One region of the Lysinibacillus sp. RS10 genome, then DNA from elsewhere that is predicted to be linked to it. Evidence: predicted binding sites of a transcription regulator. Region 1 holds the regulator's gene; the other holds the start of a gene.
The links. Region 1 encodes Rex, which represses fermentation and respiration genes when NADH is low (regulators of the CRP and FNR family bind a similar motif). Its sites were predicted from a motif close to TTGTGAAATATTTCACAA; they were not measured.

Region 1 (3,434 bases):
TTAATAAAGTTGATTTACCAACACCATTTGGTCCAACAAGTGCAATGCGATCTTCACGGAATGCGCGTAATGTGATACCTTTTGATATTTTCTTGTCACCATAACCAACAGCTAAGCTATCAATAGATAATACATCGTTCCCGCTTTGACGTTCAATGGTAAAACCGAAGCTTGCGGACTTTTCGTCGCCATCAGGAGATTCCATCCATTCTGTTCGTTCAAGCATTTTGCGACGACTTTGTGCCATTTTTGTAGTAGAAGCACGAGCAATGTTCTTTTGGATAAAATCCTCAAGCTTGGCTTTCTCATCTTGCTGACGCTCATATAACTTTACATCACGCTCATAGTTTTTCGCTTTTTCGTCTAAATAGGCACTATAATTGCCTGTATATTTTGTGACGCGGTGACGAGAAACTTCGTAGACAATGGAAACAACCTGGTCTAAGAAGTAGCGGTCATGGGAAACAATTAAAATAGCCCCTTCATAGCCTTTTAAATAGGATTCCAACCAGGAGAGGGTTTCAATATCTAAATGGTTAGTAGGCTCATCGAGTATTAATAAATCAGGTTTACTTAAGAGGAGCTTAGCTAGAGCTAAACGAGTTCGTTGGCCTCCTGATAATGAGCTTATTGGTTTTTCATAATGTTCAGGATAGAATTGCATGCCATGAAGCACAGAGCGAGTATCAGATTCATATTGATAGCCACCTGCATCCTTAAAATTATGTTGTAATTGATCGTATTCGGACATTATTTTTGCATACAAATCAGGGTTTTCATAGACAGTTGGATCGGCCATTTGTTGTTCGAGTGACCGAAGTGTTTTTTCTTGTGCGATAATTGGTTCAAAAATTGACATCATTTCGTCCCAAATCGATAACGTTGAGTTTAACCCAGCATGCTGCTCCAAATATCCAATCTGAACACCTTTAGGGATAATAATATCGCCTGAGTCATATGACATTTGACCAGCAATAATTTTAAGTAAAGTGGACTTACCAGCACCGTTACGTCCTACTAATGCAACGCGGTCACGATGTTGAACCTCTAATTTTACGCCACTTAAAATTTCATCTGCAAGGAAGGATTTATATAGTTGATTGACCTGTAAAACAATCATTCTTGACACCTCAATTCTTCCTTAGTGTAATGGATGAGCGATTCGCTTGCAATGTCGATGCTTTACTTATTCCGAGCTGTCATGTAAGATTGAAACGATTTCCCTTTAGTTAGTGGCGTAAAAAGCGCCATTAACTAAAGGGAAATACTCTAGTGGATATTAATATTTATATATATAGTTAATGATGCATGTATTAAAATTACTAGCTAAGTACATTCAAACTGAGACATTTTAAGGAGGAGAAAGTTTGAAACAAGAATTAAAAATTCCACAAGCCACTACAAAAAGACTTCCTCTTTACTATCGATTTATCCAAAACTTTGCACAAGAAGGCATGGAACGTATTTCGTCGAAGGAACTGAGTGAAGCGATGAAAATTGATTCTGCAACTATTCGCCGTGACTTTTCTTATTTTGGTGCTCTTGGCAAAAAGGGTTACGGCTATGATGTGCAGCATCTATTAAAATTTTTTAGTCAAACACTCGATCAGCACGAAACGACAAAAGTAGCGTTAATTGGTGTAGGGAATTTAGGTAGTGCTTTATTAAAATATAATTTCCAAAAAAATCACAATACTCATATTGTGGTGGCTTTTGATTCAAAGGCACCAAAGGACGGGAAGATGATCAGCAATATTCCTGTTTTTCATCCGGATTTGTTGGAAGAAAAGTATGCAGAATATGGAGCGGAGCTTGCGATTTTAACAGTTTCACCACGCTCTGCACAGAAAATGGCTGATAGATTAGCGGCAATGAATGCAAAGGGCATTTTAAACTTTACGCCAGAGCGGTTAACGGTGCCAGATAGAATGCAGCTTTTAACAATTGATTTATCGGTAGAATTGCAAGCGCTTATTTATTTAATTCGCAATCAGGAAGAGTGATAAATGTACATATTTAACTTCTTTCAGCGGGTGTATAAAGAACTGCTCAAATAGAGGAACTCAGTCTAAGAACGCCACGTCCTGTGGCAATTTATCTGTGCGAAAGCGCAGCGACAGCAACACGGTTTTATCTGTGCGAAAGCGCAGCGACAGCAACAGCAACAACACACGACTGAGTGACTAACATCACGTTGGCCCAAAGCCTCCAGCGGATAGTATAGTTCACAGTTTCTGTCAAATGTAAGTATGAAATAAAATGAGAGAGTGACGAAAAACTTTCACATATAATTAGTTAGCAAAATGACGAAATATGCGTTAAAATGATGGATATAAAGAGGAGGTGGCTGTAATGGGTAGTATTGGTCCTATGAGCCTCATTATTATCGGAGTTGTCGCGTTACTAATTTTTGGTCCTAAGAAGTTACCAGAGCTGGGTAAAGCATTCGGTTCAACATTACGTGAATTCAAAAATGCTACTAAAGGTTTAGCCGATGAAGATGATGATGACAAGAAAAAGAAAGAACTAGATAAGTAAGTTAGGATGTTTGAGGAATGAATCCAAAAGATCTAACTGTCATTGAGCATATAGAAGAATTAAGAAAACGGCTTTTCATTGTTGCCGTTTTCTTTGTTCTCGCTATGGTTGGCGGCTTTTTTGTGGCAAAGCCGCTTGTTAAATACCTTCAAAGTACTGGAGCGAATTATAATATAGAGCTTCATGCATTTGATGTAGTAACACCACTTGCGATTTATTTACAAGTTGTTTTTTTAATTGCATTTATCCTTTCATCACCAGTGTTAATGTATCAACTGTGGTCGTTTATTAGCCCAGGATTAAGGGACGTAGAACGAAAAGCAACCTTAAGCTATATACCGTATTCATTTTTATTGTTTATCGCGGGGCTATCCTTTTCATTCTATTTATTATTCCCTTATGTCATAAAATTCATGATGAATTTGTCGGTCGAGTTGGAGATTCAGCAAACAATAGGAATTCATGAGTATTTTACATTTTTATTTAAGCTTACAATACCTTTTGGTTTCCTTTTCCAATTGCCGGTTGTTATTTTATTCTTTTCACGTATAGGGATATTAAATCCTGATTTACTAATTCGTATTCGTAAATATTCGTACTTTGGTTTATTTGTGTGTGCCGCTATTATCGCACCACCTGAATTGGCTTCACATTTAATGGTTTCAGTACCATTGTTTGCGCTCTATGAAATTAGCATTGTGATTTCGCGTATTGGGTACAAGAAATACTTAAAATCAGAGGAAATACGTTTGAAGGAAGAGCAGGAAGCTGAGCAAAAACGCCAGGTTGAAGAGGCACTTGAACAGCAGCGACGACAAATAGAAGAATTGAATCAAAAATAAATAGTGGAAGCTCGATGCGAGATAATAGCATCGAGCTTTTTTGTGTGCGCCCGG
Region 2 (3,434 bases), 140 kb from region 1:
GGCTGAAATGGCGAACACCCACCATAAATTAACCATATTATTGTAAGTTTCAGGATTGATCGATTTCATTTCATACATAATACCAAGCGCGCTCACCATTAAAGGTATCGCCCAAACAAGTGCGTATTTTCGCATTAGTTTTGTTGCTTCTACATCCTTTGCTTTATGGGCATACCATGTTAAAAACACAGCTGAAATATAGAGTACCGCTGCAATGCTCAAGACGACAATACTCCAAGCAAATGGGCTCGTATACAATGTCCAATAGTTTAAAACCGGTTGCCCATCAACCATATCAACATAGCCACCTGCAGCAATCGCAAAGACAACAGAAAGTGAGGCCGGAATGAGTAATCCTGCTATACCATACGTTAGCGTGTATCCGATATGTCCACGTGAGCCATATGATTCAAACGCATAGTAGGAGCCTCGTATGGCAAGTAGCACTAGCGAAATACTAACTGGCACAAGTAAAATCGTTCCATAATAAAAGGCTGTTTGCGGGAAAAACCCAACAATCCCAACAAAGAAGAATACTAAAAAGACATTCGTTACTTCCCAAACCGGTGATAAATAACGTTTAATAATATTTGTTAAAATATGATTTTTGCCAACGAGTAGACTGTAGGCATTGAAAAAACCTGCCCCAAAATCAATTGAAGCTACAATGACATAGCCAAATAGGAAAATCCACAAAACTGAAATACCTAAAATCTCTAATGTCATAAGATGTCACCGCCTTTTTCAGAATGGCGATCTGCTAATTCACGCTCAATTGGATTCTTTTTGAACATACGAATTAAAACTACAATACTTCCTATGCCCAATACAGCATACACGCCTGCAAACAACAGCAGCATTAAATCCACATGGTCACTCGTTGTGGCCCCTTCTGGTGTTCGCATTAAACCATATAAGACCCAAGGCTGTCTTCCAACCTCAGCAAGCCACCAGCCCGCTTCAATTGCAATAATTGAAAGTGGTCCACCTGCAACGACAATCCATCTAAACCAACGTGTATGAATAAACAGCCAACCACGAGCTTTCCCGACTACATAAAGCAATGAAACTAATACCATAAACATGCCAATAAACACCATGAGATCAAAGAGATAATGAATATACAGTGGTGGTCGATCTTCTTCAGCAAATTGATCTAAGCCAATTACCTCTGCATTTGGATTATTATGCGCTAAAATACTTAGAGCATAAGGAATTTCAATTGCATATTTTACTTCGTCACCATCTAATACACCCAATAGAATAAGTGAGGCTTTATCGTCTGTTTCAAAATGCCACTCAGCTGCAGCTAATTTTTCTGGCTGATATTCTGCTAAGTATTTTCCTGAAAAATCTCCAATAATCGCCGCTGCAATGGAGAAAATCAGGCCAATCTTCATAAGTAAAAATAATGATTTTTTATGGTACACATGCTTAGAACCTCTAAGCATACGGTATCCTGCAATTGCTGCTAACACAAATGCTGCTGTCATATAAGCAGTAACGAGAACATGCGCTACCTTTGTCGGCATTGCTGGATTAAACATTGCTAAAAAAGGTTGAATATTTACAAGTTCTCCGTCCACAATGTCAAATCCTTGAGGTGCATTCATAAACGCATTCACAATTGTTATAAACACAGCTGACATCGAAGCACCCACAGCTACAGGAATTAATAGCAGCATATGCTTTTTCTGACTTTCAAAGCGATCCCAAGTATATAAGTAGATGCCCAGGAAGATGGCTTCAAAGAAAAATGCAAACGTCTCCATAAAGAGCGGTAATGCAATTGTTTGGCCCGCAAGCTGCATAAAGTTCGGCCATAGTAAAGACAACTGTAAGCCAATTGCTGTCCCTGTAACAACTCCGACTGCAACTGTAATAACAAAACCTCGTGCCCAACGTCTTGCCATTAAAATATAGTGCTCATCATTCTTTTTATATCCAGTCCATTGAGCAATCATAATCATTAACGGGACACCTACACCAATCGTTGCATAAATAATATGGAACGATAACGTCAGCTCCGTTAATACTCTACTCCAAAAGACTGCTGATTCATTCACCATTTCATTGCCTCCTAACTACCAAATATTCTTCCAAGCATGGAAAGTAGCATAATAATTGCAACGCCAAAGCTTAGCCATATGAGCTTTCTTTCCTGCGACTTATACAAAGTCAACACTTCCTTTCTTACCCCATACTCTTATTTTCCACTATTGCCATGAAAAAAACCTTTATAATGGACCGATATTTCGGCCTATTATAAAGGTTTCAAATTTTGTTCAAGTAATATACGCACATTTGCCAAACATTTTTCTTAATTCGTTCACAATCCTCATTATAGACAATTCTTATGGTAAAAATAGTCAATATTTAGGCACTTAGATACGGTCTTCCTCACGAATATCTTCAATGGGAACAAAAATTTCAATATGGCGCTTTAAGTTTTCAAATGTTGCAGGTGCATCCCCACCATACTCACCGTCTAAGTTTAAATGTATCTCGTCTTCAGTAGATACTTTTACAACACTTGCCTTTTTATAAATTACACGATCATCATTCAAATGCTCGCCCCTTAATGCCATTGCGGCAAGCTGAATAAATTCAGGTAAGCTTACTTTTTTCAATACTAATAAAGTAAAGTAGCCATCATTAATGCTTGCGTCTGGTGCAAGCTTTTCAAAGCCACCTACTGAATTGGTTAAGCCACATAAAAACATCATGGCATCCCCATCAAACACTTCACCATCATATTCGATACGCATATGAGAAGCTTTGATTGATGGAATCATTTCTACTGCTTTTACGTAATAAGCTAACTGTCCTAGCATTGTTTTCATTTTACTTGGTACTTCATATGTTAACTCAGTAATACGTCCACCAGCGGCAATATTGATGAAATAGCGTTCTCCATTTAATAAACCAACATCAACTGGTAACGTTTCACCTTTAATAATAATCTCAACAGCATCTGCAATATTACGAGGGATATGCACTGCACGGGCAAAATCATTCGTTGTGCCCATTGGAATTAGACCAACTTTCGGACGGTTTTCAAATGGACTTACACCTGAAATAACTTCATTTAATGTGCCATCTCCACCAACTGCAATGATTATATCAAAGCCACGTTCTACTGCATTTTTTGCTGCAACGGTTGCATCGCCTTCGCAAGTTGTTGCGTGACATGACGCCTCATAGCCTGCTACCTCTAGTTTTTCCAATACTTCTGGTAGATGCTTTTTAAATGCTTCACGTCCAGATGTAGGATTATAAATGATTCTTGCTCGTTTCATAACATACCTTCCTGCTTCATAAGATTCTATTCCTTCAACGAATTTTACGTTTAAATGTTGCATATCCTAATTCTTTGACATGCAGCCTTGTGATCTACAATTACTGCAATGCAGCTGTCACTTGCTTTTTGAAAT

Region 2: a site for Rex is predicted at 2,318-2,335, ahead of ACB089_RS02450 (cytochrome ubiquinol oxidase subunit I). Genes of this name have one in related genera too.

Annotation. Positions count from the first base shown of each region.
Region 1 covers NZ_CP167122.1:341,041-344,474, forward strand. The annotation lists gene ACB089_RS01855 (ATP-binding cassette domain-containing protein) at 1-1,120, opposite strand, end outside; gene ACB089_RS01860 (redox-sensing transcriptional repressor Rex) at 1,368-2,003, shown strand; gene ACB089_RS01865 (twin-arginine translocase TatA/TatE family subunit) at 2,353-2,538, shown strand; gene tatC (twin-arginine translocase subunit TatC) at 2,556-3,380, shown strand.
Region 2 covers NZ_CP167122.1:478,316-481,749, reverse strand. The annotation lists gene ACB089_RS02455 (cytochrome d ubiquinol oxidase subunit II) at 1-726, opposite strand, end outside; gene ACB089_RS02450 (cytochrome ubiquinol oxidase subunit I) at 723-2,069, opposite strand; gene ACB089_RS02445 (diacylglycerol kinase) at 2,385-3,299, opposite strand; gene ACB089_RS02440 (thioredoxin family protein) at 3,400-3,434, opposite strand, start outside.